2 regions of the Megasphaera stantonii genome follow, and region 1 is predicted to be linked to the other one. Evidence: riboswitches for the same ligand, from Rfam matches in the RefSeq annotation. Region 1 holds a riboswitch; the other holds the start of a gene.
What was found. A riboswitch is a leader RNA that binds a small molecule or an ion and turns the genes downstream of it on or off. The one in region 1 is predicted to bind ZMP and ZTP.
Positions count from the first base shown of each region.

Region 1 (7,954 bases):
GAATCTGTATATATAATGTTTATAATAAAATCATACGGACGGCTATATGATGGATTGAGGAGAGATATATCATGATTACTTGCAACAGTAACGGCAGTATGGACGTCGTGGCGATCGGCGTCGATACGCGGATGCTGGCTTTATCCCGCATTCCTAAGGAAGACGGGGAACTGATTCGGGCCTATGTGGAAGCGCATGAAGACGTCATGCATTATACGTCCCTGCGCGTGTTTCACTGCCTGACGGAAGGCCGGAGTAAGACCTATTTCTTGATTGGATTGCATAAGAAACCCATACGGTACGCTACGTATGAAGATTTTCTGACGGCGAAGCGCCTCATGGCCGCGGCGATGGCCGAAGGCGTGTCGGAGCTGGCCGTCATGGTCGACACGCTGGAAATGGATATCGGCGCCTTAATCGACGGCTTATTATATCGGAACTACGAATTTCTGCATTATAAGAGCGATGCGAAGGGGCGGACCGTCCGCAGCATCAACCTGGTTACGTCGAGCTTGGAAATCAAGGCCTTCAATACGATGTGCTATATGTATTCCGCCATATACGAAGGCGTATACATGGCCCGTAATTTGGTCAACATGCCGCCGAATGAGCTGACGCCGCGGCGATTTTCGGAAATCGTATCGGCCGTCGTCAAGGGCGACAATATTACCGTCGAGATGCTCAATAAATGGGCGCTGGAAAAGCGGAAGATGGGCGGTATCGTCGCTGTCGGCAAGGGCAGCATGAACCCGCCGCAGCTCATGACGATAACCTATAAGGGCGACCCGGACAGCAAGGACATGCTGGGTATCGTCGGCAAGGGCGTGACCTACGACAGCGGCGGCTTATCCATCAAGAGCCAGGCCAATCAGGAATTCATGAAGGACGACATGGCCGGCGCGGCTGCTGCTGTCGGTGTCATACGGGCCCTCATGCTGCTGAAATATCCCGTCAACGTCGTCGCTGTGATTCCGCTGGTGGAAAATATCCCGTCGGGTATGGCTTACCACGTCGACGATATATTGACGATGTACGGCGGCAAGACGGTGGAAATCAAAAATACCGATGCTGAAGGCCGCCTGATCCTGGCCGACGCCGTGTCCTATGCTCAGGAGCTGGGAGCGACGAAGCTCATCGATCTGGCTACCCTGACCGGTGCCTGCGTAACGGCCTTGGGAACGGTGCGTTCCGGCATGATCGGCAACCATCAGGAATGGATGAACCGTTTCTTCGACGTAGCCGCGGCGGTTCACGAAAAGGTATGGCAGCTTCCGGCTGACCGGGAATATGAAGACCTCCTCAAAAGCGACGTGGCAGACCTCAAGAATACGGGCGGCCGCGACGGCGGCGCGATTACGGCGGGCTTGTTCATCAAGCAGTTTGTTCATCCCGATATTCCGTGGATTCACCTGGATATTGCCGGTACGGCCTTTTGTGAGAAGAAGGATGAAACGGGCTTCTTCGGCGCGACCGGCGTGGGCGTCAAGTCCATTTTGGAATTATTGAAAGGAGGAGCCAAGTGAAAGTCGATTTGCACATGCATACGACCTGCTCCGACGGCGTGTATACTCCCGAGGAGCTGACGAATCTGGCTGTCCAGGCCGGGCTGGATGTCATGGCTATTTCCGACCACGACACGATTGATGCCTATACGACGGGGTGCCGGCTGAACCCTGGCGTCCGCCTCATTCCGGCGATGGAAATGAGCTCCGATTATGACGGCGAGGACGTCCACGTTCTGGGCTATTACCTCGATACGGAAAATGCTGCCCTGCAGGAGTACTGCGCGCAGTTTAAGCTGCGCCGTCAGATGCGGGCCATGGAAATCGTCGAGCGCTGTGAGTCCTTAGGCTATGTCCTCGACAGGGAGCAAATCGAAGGCGTATTAGCTCGCGGCGGCACTATCGGCCGGCCCCACATCGCGCGTATGCTCGTGGCGAAGGGGTACTTTCCCGACGTGACGGCCGTCTTTGCTGCGATATTATACCGCGGCGGCCCGGCCTACGTGCCCTATCGCCGCAAGTCGATTGACGAATGCATCGAGCTGATCCATCAGGCCGGCGGTTTGGCCGTGCTGGCGCATCCGGGGCTGCTTCACGCGGCGCTGCCCCACGTACTGACGCATTCCTTCGACGGCATCGAGGTATATCATCCGAAGAATCGGGGGCGCTATGAAGAATTTTTAGCCGTCGCCGAGGAAAAGGGCTGGTATGTCGGCGGCGGCTCGGATTTCCACGGCACGACGGGGCGCTATCCGGAGCAGGTCGGCATATTCTCCTTTGATACGGAGCGTGTAGAGCCTTTGCTGCAATATAAGAAGAAATAGGTGAACGCTATGAAAGTCATCGGATTTATCGGAGCCAGCGGTACGGGAAAAAGTCATCACGCCCTGGACGTGGCGTACGACCATCATATTTCCTGTATCATTGACGACGGCCTGCTGATTTATCAAAACCGCATCGTTGCCGGCCGCTCGGCCAAGGAAGAAACGAACCGCATGAAAGCCGTCCGCCGGGCGATCTTTCTGCAGCAGGAGCACGCCCAAAGCGTAAAAGACGCGCTGGACGAGCTGCAGCCGGACCAGCTCCTCATTTTAGGAACGTCGAAGCATATGATACACCGAATCTGCGAAGCCTTGGGGCTGCCCGAAGCGGACTCGTACATTCGCATAGAAGACGTGTCGTGTCCCGTCGAAATTGAAAAGGCCCGGACGATTCGCATCAACGAGGGAAAGCACATCATTCCCGTGCCGACGATGGAGCTCAAGCCGCGCTTCCGCGGGTATTTGCTGGCTCCCATCCATTCCCTGCTGACCCGGCGGAACCAAAAGGCTCCGGATTTCGAGCATTCTGTCGTACGTCCCGTTTTCAGCTATTATGGGAAATTGACCTTTTCCAACGAGATGCTGGAGCATCTGATTATCCACCGCCTGCGGCAGATAGACGGATTGGCAAAGGTCAACCGCCTGCGGATCGATAAGAACCGCGAATCGGAAGGGAACGGACTGGCCGTATTTTTAGTCGTAACGGTATATTACGGAGAAAATCTGAAAAAACTCATGAGCACTATCAAAAAGGGACTGCAGCAGGATATAGAATATACGACGGGCATGTCCTTTGAGATTTTGAAAATTACAGTTCGCGGCGTCGTACCGCGATAGAAGGGGAGATAGCGTGTCAGGTACAGAATTATTGATGTTGGGAACGGGAAATGCGATGGCTGTGCGCCGGTATAACACGTGCTTTGCCGTGCGTACGGCTGAGGGACAATGGTTTTTAACCGACGCCGGCGGCGGAAACGGCATTTTCCGGCGGTTGGAGGACGGTGGCGTTGCCTATGCGGATTTGCATTATATGTTTGTGACCCACGGCCATACGGACCATATCATGGGCGTCCTCTGGGTCATGCGCAAGATCGCATCGCTGATGAGCTCCGGCGCATATGACGGGCAGTTTCATATTTATTGTCACGACGTAGTGAAGCAGATGCTGCTGTCTATGGCAGAAATGATGTTTAAGAAGAAGGATTTTGCCTGCATTGGCAAGGATATCTGCATTCACGAAGTGGCAGACGGCGACACTGTAACGTTTCTCGGCCTGTCCCTTACGGCCTTCGATATCTGCTCGACCAAGGCCAAGCAATTCGGATACCTGTTGACCTTCCCCGATGGCATGAGGCTGACCTGCTTGGGCGACGAGCCGTATAACGAGCGCTGCCGGCAGTACGCCGAAGGAACGGATTGGCTGCTGGCCGAGGCCTTTTGCTTATACGAGCATAGGGAAGCTTTCCGGCCCTATGAGAAGAACCACAGCACCGTCAAGGACGCGGCGGAAACGGCGGCCGCTCTCGGCGCGGCGCGTTTGGTGCTGTACCATACGGAAGAAAAGACCGGCAGCAGCCGGAAGAGGCTGTACACGGAAGAAGCGAAGGCCTATTACGGTGGTTCCGTGTATGTCCCAGAAGATATGGAGCGGATTGCGCTCAGCCGCTGAAGCGCAGACTGATGGATTATATAAAAGGAGTCGTTCGATGATACAGCTTATACTTTGCGGATTGGTAACGGGCTTGTTATATTTTTGGAATTATAAATACTGCAAACTCAGCGCGGACCCGGCCTATGCGCTGCAAAACCCGATTATGCTGCGCATCAGTTCGATAGCGCGCAGCGTCGGTACGCCGGCGGTTCTGGCCTTTCTCTTTTATACCTTGGCGTGGAGCGCCGTCTATTATCTGGTCAGCTTGTTTGTTGGGATTGTTGCGGCCGGCTTGGCCTATAAAGGCGGCAAGGGAAAAGGCTTTATGCATTTTATGGGGATTATCGCCTGGATTCCCTGGGTGTGCCTCAACGGAATGCTGTTATATTTGATTATGAAATAGTATAGTAAACGGAAAGGTTGTGAAGACAATGGCAGAACGAACCCTTTCCTGCGCCGACTGCGGCGTAGTGAACTGCAACGTCATGAACAAGGAATATCCCGATTTCTGCGTGACGACGCATATGAATCAAGAGGTGAAACGGGAAGCTCTGGCTCTGTATGAGGAAGAAGACAATCGTAAGGTCATGCAAACGGCGGCTGGCGTCGAATGCGACGGTTATTTGAAGTGGTGCCGCGTCCAAGAGACGATTGAATTTGCCAAACGCATGAATTTCCATAAAATCGGCATTGCGACCTGCGTCGGCCTGATACAGGAAACGCGGATGCTGGCAGGGATTCTGCGCAAGCACGGCTTTGAAGTCTTCGGAATGGCCTGCAAGGCCGGTGCCGTTCCCAAGGTAGAGCTGGGAATTGATGAAAAATGCAACGCCGTCGGCGTCAACGCCTGCAATCCCATCCTCCAGGCCAAGATGCTCAATGCCAAGCATACGGATATGAATATCGTCATGGGCTTGTGCGTCGGCCACGACAGCTTATTTTACAAATATTCCGAAGCCCTGACGACGACGCTGGTCGTCAAGGACCGCGTGACGGGCCATAATCCCGTAGCGGCATTGTATACCAGCCAGTCCTATTATAAGACGAAATTATAAGTCGAGCGAGCATATCGCTAAAAGGTTCCGCCCTTGTCGGTTTCCCATTGACACAGGGCGGCTGCGCCTTGTATAATGAAACAGAAGCATGTGACTGACGGAAGTGGAGCTACCACGGGGAGCATGGTTCATTACAGCCGACCGTCTGGGCGAAGGTTCCAGAAGTGTCGGTATTTTTATTTTTGCCAGGAAATTTCTTATTTTCAGGAGGTAATACTAATGAAAGAATTGCAATTGAAATACGGCTGCAATCCGAATCAATCATCGGCAAGAGTATACATGAAAGACGGCAGCGAACTGCCCTTTGAAGTCATGAACGGCCGTCCGGGCTATATCAATCTGCTCGACGCCTTCAACAGCTATCAGCTGGTCAAGGAATTGAAGGAAGCGATAGGCCTTCCCGCCGCGGCGTCCTTTAAGCATGTCAGCCCAGCTGGTGCTGCCGTCGCGACCGACATGAGCGATACGCTGAAAAAAATCTATTATGTAGACGATTTGAAATTATCTCCCCTCGCTTCGGCCTATGCCTGCGCCCGCGGCGCAGACCGCATGAGCTCCTATGGCGATTTTGTCGCCTTGTCGGATATTTGCGACGCTGAAACGGCGACGCTGCTGAAACGGGAAGTATCCGACGGCGTCGTGGCTCCGGGATATACGGACGAAGCCCTGGCTATTCTCAAGACGAAGAAAAAGGGCAACTACTGCGTGCTGAAGATCGACCCCGATTACGTTCCCCAGCCTGTCGAATCGAAGGATGTGTACGGCATTACCTTTGAACAGGAACGCAATAACGCCAAGATTACGGCCGACTTGTTCCAGAACCGCCCGACGAAAAATAAAGACATCCCCGAAGCGGCGCAGCGCGATTTGCTCGTAGCGCTGATTACCCTGAAATATACGCAGTCCAACTCGGTCTGCTACGTCAAGGACGGCATGACCATCGGCGTCGGCGCAGGCCAGCAGTCCCGCGTTCACTGCACGCGCCTGGCCGGCAATAAGGCCGATATCTGGTGGCTTCGCCAGAATCCGAAGGTATTGGCCCTGCCGTTCCGCGATGACGTGCGCCGCCCGGATCGCGACAACGCTATCGACGTCTATATTTCCGATGACTACGAAGACGTACTGGCCGACGGTGTATGGCAGAATCTGTTTACTCAGAAGCCGGAACCCCTTACGAGAGAAGAAAAGAAAGCCTGGATCGGTCAGCTCCACGGCGTAGCGCTAGGCAGCGACGCTTTCTTCCCCTTTGGTGATAACGTAGAACGGGCCCACCGCAGCGGCGTCGATTACATCGCTCAGGCCGGCGGCTCTATCCGCGACGACAATGTCATCGAAACATGTGACAAATACAATATTGCTATGGCAATGACCGGCTTGCGGTTGTTCCACCACTAAGATATGAAAAGAGCGTCCCCTTAGGGGACGCTTATTTTATAATTTTCTTCTCCTTGACTTAGAGCGTACTTCATGTGATACAATGAAGATGTTTATGAGAATGAGTTTATCGGGAGGTAGGTTATGGAAAAAGCAAAAGTATATTTTACGGATTTTCGCTGTAAAGTAGGTACAAATAATCTGATGAAGCTGCAGAAGCTGTGCAAGAAAGCCGGCATCGAAACAATTGACTTTGAAGGAAAATTTGTTGCCATCAAAATGCATTTCGGCGAATTGGGCTGTCTGGCGTCGATTCGCCCGCAGTACGTCAAAGCCGTCGCCGATTTGGTTAAAGAATTAGGCGGCAAGCCCTTCCTGACGGACTGCAATACCTTGTATCCCGGCAGCCGTAAGCATGCGTTGGAACATTTGGACTGTGCCAACCTGAACGGCTATAATACGATTACGACGGGCTGTCAGATTATCATCGGCGACGGCCTGCGCGGTACGGATGAAGTGGAAATTCCCGTTAAAAACGGCGAATACGTACAGAACGCCAAGATTGGCCGGGCTATTATGGACGCCGACGTATTTATCAGCCTGGCTCACTTTAAAGGCCATGAAATGACCGGCTTCGGCGGCGCCGTTAAAAACATCGGCATGGGCTGCGGCAGCCGCGCCGGTAAGATGGAACAGCATTCGTCGGGCAAGCCGGCTGTCAAGGCCAAGAAGTGCAAGGGCTGCCGCCGCTGCGCATCCGAATGCGGTTCCGATGCGATTACATACGAAGACAACATCGCCCATATTCACGAAGATTTGTGCAAGGGCTGCGGCCGCTGCATCGGCGCCTGCGCCTTCGACGCCATTCACACGGTGCAGTGGGACGCCAGTGAAAAACTGGATTACAAGATGGCCGAATATGCTCAGGCCGTCTGCCAGGACCGCCCGTGCTTCCATATCAACCTGGTCATGGACATTTCGCCGAACTGCGACTGCCATGGTGAAAACGATGCGCCCGTATTGCCGAATATTGGCATGTTCGCTTCCTTCGACCCGGTTGCCCTCGACCAGGCCTGCGTCGACGCCTGCTTAAAGGCCACGCCGCTGCCGAACAGCCAGCTGTCCGATAATCTGGCGAAACCCGATTGGGAATGCCACCACGACCATTTCCTCGACGTTCATCCGGATATCAACTGGGAAGCTACGCTGCGCCATGCTGAAAAAATCGGCCTTGGCGTAAGAGACTACGAATTAATTACGGTAAAATAAGCCGAAGCCTATGCGGAAGGCCCCGCCTGCATTTGTACAGGCGGGGCTTTTCGTTTATAATGGGCGAATTGTCAAGCTAAGTGCAACTTTTTAGAGTAATGTACTTCGTATGGCGTTTTGTATCCTAAACATTTTCGGGGACGGCGATTTAGTTCTGCAAAAACAGCTTGCACATAGGCTTCTGGAACGAGTGTGATGTCCGTCCCTTTCGGGAAATACTCTCGGACTAGGCCATTGGTATTTTCGTTGCTTCCCCGCTGCCAGGGCTGATGCGGCGGCGGG
Region 1 covers NZ_CP029462.1:2,215,996-2,223,949, forward strand. Annotated here, with positions in the region: gene DKB62_RS10500 (leucyl aminopeptidase family protein) at 72-1,523, shown strand; gene DKB62_RS10505 (PHP domain-containing protein) at 1,520-2,326, shown strand; gene DKB62_RS10510 (Asp23/Gls24 family envelope stress response protein) at 2,336-3,160, shown strand; gene DKB62_RS10515 (MBL fold metallo-hydrolase) at 3,174-3,992, shown strand; gene DKB62_RS10520 (hypothetical protein) at 4,030-4,377, shown strand; gene DKB62_RS10525 (DUF1847 domain-containing protein) at 4,406-5,029, shown strand; ZMP/ZTP riboswitch at 5,110-5,187, shown strand; gene DKB62_RS10535 (phosphoribosylaminoimidazolecarboxamide formyltransferase) at 5,249-6,424, shown strand; gene DKB62_RS10540 (DUF362 domain-containing protein) at 6,548-7,672, shown strand; gene DKB62_RS10545 (IS30 family transposase) at 7,744-7,954, opposite strand, start outside.

Region 2 (7,954 bases), 770 kb from region 1:
CGCCGCCCGACGATTCGAAGCCGGCTAAGAACCCGGCTACCATGCTGTCGCCGGCGCCGACGGAATTGACCAGCTTGCCCTTAGGCGACTGCATGCGGTATACCCGGCCGTCTTCGCCGAGGAGCAGGGCGCCGTCGCCGCCGAGGGATACGAGGACGTTTCGCGCGCCCATATCCTGAAGCTTTCTTGCGCATTCGGCGATTTCTTCGTCCGTCTTGAGGACGGTATCGAACAATTCGCCCAGCTCGAAGTTATTCGGCTTGACTAAAAAGGGCTTATATTTCATGACGTTTTTCAGCAAATCGCCCGTCGCGTCGACGACGACCCGTACGGAGCGGCCTTCGAGGCGGCGCAGGATCCGTTCGTATATGTCGTCGGGAAGGGCGGCCGGGATGCTGCCGGCCAATACGAGGGTATCGCCGTCGGCCATCCCGTCGATCTGGGCCATCAGGGCCTGCAGCTTGTCGTCGGGGATAACCGGCCCCATGCCGTTGACCGCCGTTTCGTCATCTGCGCTGATCTTCAGGTTGATGCGCGAATAGCCTTCGTCCAGCACGATGAAATCACAGTCGCTGCCGCATTCCAAAGCCAGCCGTTCTATTTCCCGTCCCGTAAAGCCGGCGATGAAGCCGAGCATTTTCGCCGGAATGTGAAGATTTCCCAGTACCAGCGCCACGTTGACGCCTTTTCCGCCGGGATAAATCGTTTCCGCTTCGGCCCGGTTGATGTCGCCGGCCTTAAATTCCTTCATCTGCACTACATAATCCAGCGAGGGATTGAACGTAACCGTATAAATCAAAGGATATGCACCTCCGTCAAAGATTCGTAAGAACTATAGTCCATGTCTTCTTCGCCCTTGGCCGTGACGACCGTGACCTGGGCCAGGTCTGCAAAGGTAATGTGCGCCGACTGGCCGAACTTGCTGACGTCGGCCAATACGTAGGCTTGCCGGCACTGCCGCACGGCTGCGCCCTTGCAGGCTGCTTCCTCCACGTCGGGCGTCGTGCAGCCCTCCTGAGGCGTCAGGCCGTTCGTGCCGAAAAAGCCCTTCGTAAAGTGGTAGCGGCTCAGCATGTCCCGCATTTCGCTGCCGATGACCGATTCGGTCTTTCCCTTGACCAGGCCGGGCAGGACGTACACCTTTACGCCGCTGCGGGCCAGCTTCTGGGCCGTCGGCAGGCCGCTGGTCACAAAGGACGCCTCGGAGCCGACGAGAAAATCGGCCATCTGCTCGACCGTCGAGCCGCCGTCGAGATACACGAAGTCGTCCGGACGGACCAGAGAGGCGGCAAACTGGGCGATGCGCCGCTTTTCCCCGATGTGCAGGGAGTACTTGTCCTGCAAATCTTCCATGGCCGCGTCGTAGGCTCCTTCCTTCAAGGACGTCGCCCCGCCGTGAACGCGCCGCAGCAGCCCTTCTTCATCTAAGGCGGCCAAATCCCGCCGGACTGTCGATTCGGAAATATCCAGGTAATTGACCAGCTCCTGAACCGACACGGCGCCGTGCACGTTGACGATGCGCATGATTTCAGCTTGTCTTTCTTCGGTCAGCATGACCCTCATCCTTTCTGCTAAGTTCCTTTACACCTGCATTATACAATCAAATTCTTTCTTTTTCAATCATTTTCTATCATAATTGCGTATTTTTCAATCATTAACAGTCAATTATGCGCACGAATCATACATTGTGATTTATATCACAGAACAACCGCCAGGGTGGACGCAAATACGGAAGCCAGAAGGCGCAATTTATGATATAATAACGTATAAGCTTACTGATTTTACTACATTAGGAGTGATTGTCATGAATAAAAAAGCCGAAAGCTTCCAGGCATATTTAAAAGAAAAAAATCTGTCCGCCTTTACAGTCGACGAAATCAAGGACGACCCCTTCCATACCGTCGTCTTCCGCTCGCAGCTCAATATCGACGGCAATAACCTGCCAACCATCGTCATCGCCGACGACAGCATTTACAGCATGATCCGCATCTTAGTCGCCCCGAAGGTCCCCGAAGGAAGCGAAGGCCTCGCTAAATTGCTCAACACGTACAACCAGACCTTCAAGGCCTTTAAGTATTACGTTGACAACAAGGGCTCCCTGATCCTGGATATTTCCATCGTCAGCGCCGACGAATCGCTGAACGGCGACCTCGTATACGCCTTGTTCCAGACCGTCATCGAGCACCTGAACGAATCGTATAAGAACATTATGAAAGAAATCTGGAAATAACAATTTGACGTCCCCTGCCGGTAAAGCAGGGGATTTTTTCGATTATATCCCCATTACATTAAAACCATACGAATTTCCTATGGATAGATTAAATACTTTTTCTTGACATGCTGCGTGTAAAGTAATACGCTACTATAGTAAAGTATTACTTTATATCAATAGGGGAATGATAACGTATACCTTTACAGCATAATTACATAGGAGGGGATCCGTATGAAACACACCGCTGCCGCCGTCGCCGTAAGCGACGACACGCGCGGCTCTTTTCTCAAATGGTTGGAACGGGTAGGCAACAAGCTTCCCAATCCAGCTATTCTTTTTTTGATTTTCTTCATGGTGCTGGCCCTTTGCTCTTACGTCCTGCAGCTGGCCGGCGTAACGGCCGTCAATCTCAAGACCAATGAAATCATCCATATCCGCAGCCTCATCAGCGCTGAAGGCTTGGACTGGCTCCTGACGAACCTCATCAAAAACTACATTAATTTCCCGCCCCTGGGCATGATCATCGTCCTGACCTTCGGCCTGGGCGTGGCGTCGGAAACGGGGCTGCTCCAGACGCTCATCCATCACTCCATGCACAATATCCCGCGGAAGTACGTGACCCTGGCCGTCGTCTTCATCAGCCTCATGAGCCATATCGCCTCTGACGCGGCCATCGTCATTATGCCGCCCTTAGCGGCCATGCTGTTTTATTCCATGGGACGCCATCCCTTAGTCGGCTTCGCCTGTTCCCTGGCCGCCATCTATTCGGGATTTACGGCCAACATCCTCATCGTCACGACGGACGTCCTCTTGTCGGGTATTACGACCCAGGCCATCCGTACTATCGACGCGACGATGACCGTCACGCCGATCGATAACTGGTATTTCATGTCCTTCGCCGTATTCTACCTGACGGCCGTGACGACCTTCATTACGGAAAAATTCGTCGAACCGCGCATGGGCGTATATGACCCGGCCCACGCCCAGGAAAATCTGACTATTCCCGACGTATCGCCGGAGGAAAAAAAGGCCCTGCGCCACACCCTCATCGCCGCCGTCCTGTATTTGGCCGTCGTCTTCCTCATGGCCTTTCCCGACAACGGCCTGCTCCGCAATTCCCAGACCCATTCGCTCCTGGGGTCGCCTCTGCTGCGCGGCGTCATCCCGCTGCTGTGCGGCTTTCTCCTGACCGTCGGCCTGACCTATGGCGTGTCGATCCGTAAAATCAAAAACGCCGACGACATGATACATTGTATGACCAACGCCGTCAAAGGCCTGTCGGGCTTTTTGGTCATGGCCTTTTTCATCGCCCAGTTTATCGCAGCCTTCGCCTGGACCAACATGTCGACGATGATCGCCATGAAGGGGGCCCTGTTCCTGAAAGACGTAGGCATGACCGGCCTGCCGGCCCTCATCTGCTTCATGCTCTTCGGCCAGCTCCTGGGCCTCTTTACATCCAGCGGCTCCGCCGTATGGGCCCTGCTGTCGACAGTCTTCGTCCCCATGTTCATGCTTCTGGGATATCATCCGGCCTTCATACAGGCCGCCTTCCGGGCCGGCGACGGCGCTCTGAATACCGTCGCCTTAGTCAACCCGTTCCTGCCCCTGTTCTTGGAAATCATCCGCCGTTACAAAAAAGACAGCGGCATCGGCACCTATTTATCCCTCATGATGCCCTACGCCATGGCTTTCCTGGTCATGTGGTACGCCTTGTTCATCTTCTGGTATCTCACAGGCTGGCCCGTCGGCCCGGGTATTCCCCAGCGGTTATAAATTGAATCGTTGAATAGACAACAAAAAATCAGGATCTTCCACCATGAAGGAAGACCCTGATTTTTTATTACTGAAATCTATTTGACAGACGCTTTCCTTGCCGACCAATAGGCGTCCTGACCGGCGATGCCGTGGCGCGTCTTGTATTTCAGGACGGCCATAACCAGCAGGGACGTGACGAAGAGGGCCGAGAAGACCTGCAGGGTGAGGGAGTAGCTGTTCGTCGTCTCCTTGATCCACGACAGGAGCAGGGGGCCGGCCACGCCGGCGGCCCCCCAGGCTGTGAGGATGCGGCCGTGGATAGCGCTCAGGGCCTTGGTGCCGAACAGGTCGCTGAGGTAGGCCGGCATACAGGAAAAACCGCCGCCGTAGCAGGTAATGATGAGCAGCACGACGATTTGAAAGCTGAAAGCGTTCGTTTCCGTCGACAGCTTGAAGAAGGCCAGGGCCTCGATGAAGAAAAAGAGGACGTACGTATTAGCCCGGCCGATATAATCCGATACAGTCGCCCAGGCAATGCGGCCGGCGCCGTTCAAAAAGCCGATGAGGCCGACCATGGACGCGGCAGCCATGGGCGACATGCCGACGACTTCCTGGGCCATCGGCGAGGCGACGGCTAAGAGGGCGATGCCGCAGGTGATATTGACGAAAAAGAGCCACCAAATCGTATAGAGCTGCCAGGTCTTCATGGCCTCTTTCAAGGAAAACTGCGGCATGGCATCGGCATAAACCGGGCCGGATGGCTTCGCCAGCTCTGCATCGGGACGGGGTATTTCGTCGTCCTTCGGTGGCGCTAAGTACAGGGACGAAGCTGTCATGACGACGAGATACACTGCGCCCAGGATGAGGAAGTTTGTCGCCAAGCCAAAATTAGCGACGAGAAGCTGCATCGCCGGACCGGCGATCATGCTGGCAAAGCCGAAGCCCATGATGGCCAGGCCCGTGGCAAAGCCGCGGTTGTCAGGAAACCATTTGACCAAAGTCGAGACAGGCGTAATATATCCCGTCCCCAGGCCGATGCCGCCGATGACGCCGTAAAACAGATACAGCATCGGCAGGCTGCGGAACTCCATGGCCGCCGCCGTGCCGAACATAGCCGAAACGAAAAATAAAGTCGACACGAGGCCCGACTTGCGGGGGCCGGCCTTTTGGACGAAGCTGCCCAGGCATCCGGCAGATAAACCTAAAAATAAGATAGCCAGAGAAAAGGTCCACGTCGTCTGCTGCAGCGTAAAGCCCATCGATTCCATAATGGGCTTGGTCAATACGCTCCAAGCGTAGACGCTGCCGATGCAGATATGAATTCCCATGGCGGACAGGGCAATGAGCCAGCGATTTCTTTTCATGATATCGTCTCCTTTGACTTGTCCCACCGGGGCAATAAAAAGCCGGCCGGCTGGACAAAGAATAGATGTACTCTTGCCCAGACGGTCGGCGTGTATGTCACCGTGCAGTCCACGTGGTTATTCCACTTCATTCCGTCAGTCCTGCACTGTATAGGTACGTTGTTATGATATGATTATACGGATTTAGAGCATACCTGTCAAGAATTATGCAGATTTTTTCACAGCTGCCGCAGCCATGTCGGCCGTATCGGCGTCCGTTCCGTAAGCTGTTTCCTGCGCGGCTTGACCCTTAGCCTTGGCGTCTGCCGCAGCCTTGGCCTGCTCCATCTGCTGCCGGCCCAATTCGGTCAGCGTCTGACCTGCCGGGGCCTTGCGGATGATGTAGACGTTTTCCAGGGGCTTCAATACGGAAAAGCCGTATTTCATCAGGGCCTGGGCATCGCCGTAGCGGTCTTCCGAATTCATGATAGCCGCGATGACCGTCCGCCCGTTCTGAGTCGCCGAAACGACGAGGCACGGCCCGCCGGCATTCGTCGTGCCGGTTTTAATGCCGTTTGCTCCGGGGAACCCGCTAGTCAGGAATTCGTTCGTCGAAACGCAATGCTTATAGCTGCCGTCGACGTAGGGCATGTCAAAGGTACTGCGCTTGACGATATCCCGGAAGGCCGGCAGCTTCATGCCGTAAGCCCCAATTTTGGCCAGATCCCGGGCCGTCGAATAGTGATTGGCGTCAGGAAGGCCGTGGGGATTGACGAAATGCGTATGGGTCGCACCGAGAGCCGCCGCCTTCGCGTTCATTTTTGCGACGAAGGCATCTTCCGTCGGCTCAACCGTTTCCGCAATGGCCACGGCGGCATCGCAGCCCGACACGAGCATCATGCCCGTCAGGGCGTTGCGCAGGGTAATCTGGTCGCCCTGCTGCAGGCCGAGGACAGAGGCATCGCTTTCGACGCTCAGGGCCTTATCGGTAATGCGAATCGTCTTATCCATGATGCCTTGTCCGTTTTCCAAGGCGACGATACAGGTCATCATCTTCGTCGTACTGCCGGGATATCCTCTCAGGTCAGGCTGTTTGGCGTACAGCTCGTCGCCCGTATCGGCGTCCATGACGTAGGCGGCCTGAGCCGCTACTGCCGGCGATTCCGGATTTTCGGCGAAGGCTATGGAAGATAGGGCTACGCAGGCAGTCAGCGCAGCTAAGATTGTTTTCTTTAAAGACATGATACATGCCTCCCTTGAGCATAAACTTATAGATGATTACAACGGATTTTTAGCGGCCATTTTCGGCTTGCGCGGGTATTTGGCCGGACATTTCTTCGTCTTTTTGATATACAGGACGGCCCGCTTGTCATCCAGCCCCGGCAAATGGACGGGGCGGACTTCCGCCACCGCGCCGCCGAGGATGGACAGGGCCTTTTGGGCTTCGGCCAGCTCTTCCTCGTACTGGGCGCCTTTTAAGGAGATAAATACGCCCTGGCGAGCTGTATAGGGAAGGGCCCATTCGGCCAATATCTGCAGGCGGGCTACAGCCCGGCTGGTCACGATATCGAAGCGTTCCCTGTATTCCTCTTTGTGGGCCATTTCCTCGGCCCGGCCGTGCAGGAAGGAAGCCGTCAGGCCCAGCTCCGCCGTCACGCCCTGTAAAAACGTCAGCCGCTTCTGCAGGGAATCGAAAAAGGTCACCTTCAAATCGGGCCGGTAGATGAGCAGGGGCAGGCCGGGAAATCCGGCTCCCGTGCCGAGATCCAGGACGGAGGCCCCTTCGGGAAACCACGCCGCGTCGTAGCACGACAGGCTGTCTATCATGTGTTTTACGGCTACGTCGGCTGGCTCCGTAAGGGCCGTCAGGTTCATGACCTTATTCGTCTCGACCAGGCGCTCTGCAAACAAACAGAATCGGTCGATTTGCTCCGTCGTCAAAACCAGGCCGAAGTCCTTCGCCGCCGCGATGAGTTCATCTCTAAACATGTTTTTCCTCCCGCTGGCGCTGTTCTAACACGATGAGCAGGGCCGTAATATCCGCCGGCGATACGCCGGAAATGCGGCTGGCCTGCCCTAAGGAACGGGGCCGTATAGCGTCCAGCTTCTGCCGCGCTTCGCCCGACAGGGTATCGATGTCGGCGTATACGATATCTTCCGGCATCAGCTTCTGTTCCAGGCGGTTCATCTTTTCCACCTGTTCCAGCTGGCGGTTGATATAGCCTTCGTACTTGACCATGATTTCGATTTCCTCGCACACGTCGTCGGCCAGCTGCGGCAGGGGAAATACCTGGCTCAGCGTATGATAGGTCACTTCGTTGCGCCGCAGCAAATCGTAAGCCTTGAGGCCGGTGCGGACGGGAGCCGTGCCGATAGAAGCCAGCTTTTCCTGATTTTCCTTTGTCGGCGTGACGGGCAGGGCCTTCAGCGCCTCCAGTCCCGCTTCGACGGCTTCTTTCTTCTCTATAAAGGCGTCGTACCGTTCCTGCGTGACCAGGCCGATGTCGTAGCCCTTCTGGGTCAGGCGCAGGTCGGCGTTGTCCTGCCGCAGGATGAGTCGGTATTCCGAGCGGCTGGTCATCATGCGGTACGGTTCTTCCGTTCCCTTGGTGACCAAATCGTCGATGAGGACGCCGATGTAGGC
Region 2 covers NZ_CP029462.1:1,448,899-1,456,852, reverse strand. Annotated here, with positions in the region: gene pfkB (1-phosphofructokinase) at 1-799, opposite strand, end outside; gene DKB62_RS06795 (DeoR/GlpR family DNA-binding transcription regulator) at 796-1,554, opposite strand; gene DKB62_RS06790 (YbjN domain-containing protein) at 1,805-2,230, shown strand; gene DKB62_RS06785 (AbgT family transporter) at 2,444-3,985, shown strand; gene DKB62_RS06780 (L-lactate MFS transporter) at 4,063-5,331, opposite strand; ZMP/ZTP riboswitch at 5,400-5,484, opposite strand; gene DKB62_RS06775 (D-alanyl-D-alanine carboxypeptidase family protein) at 5,536-6,552, opposite strand; gene rsmG (16S rRNA (guanine(527)-N(7))-methyltransferase RsmG) at 6,589-7,299, opposite strand; gene mnmG (tRNA uridine-5-carboxymethylaminomethyl(34) synthesis enzyme MnmG) at 7,292-7,954, opposite strand, start outside.
Region 2: it holds a riboswitch for ZMP and ZTP, as region 1 does, so the genes downstream of both, DKB62_RS06780 (L-lactate MFS transporter) here and DKB62_RS10535 (phosphoribosylaminoimidazolecarboxamide formyltransferase) in region 1, are expected to answer to the same signal.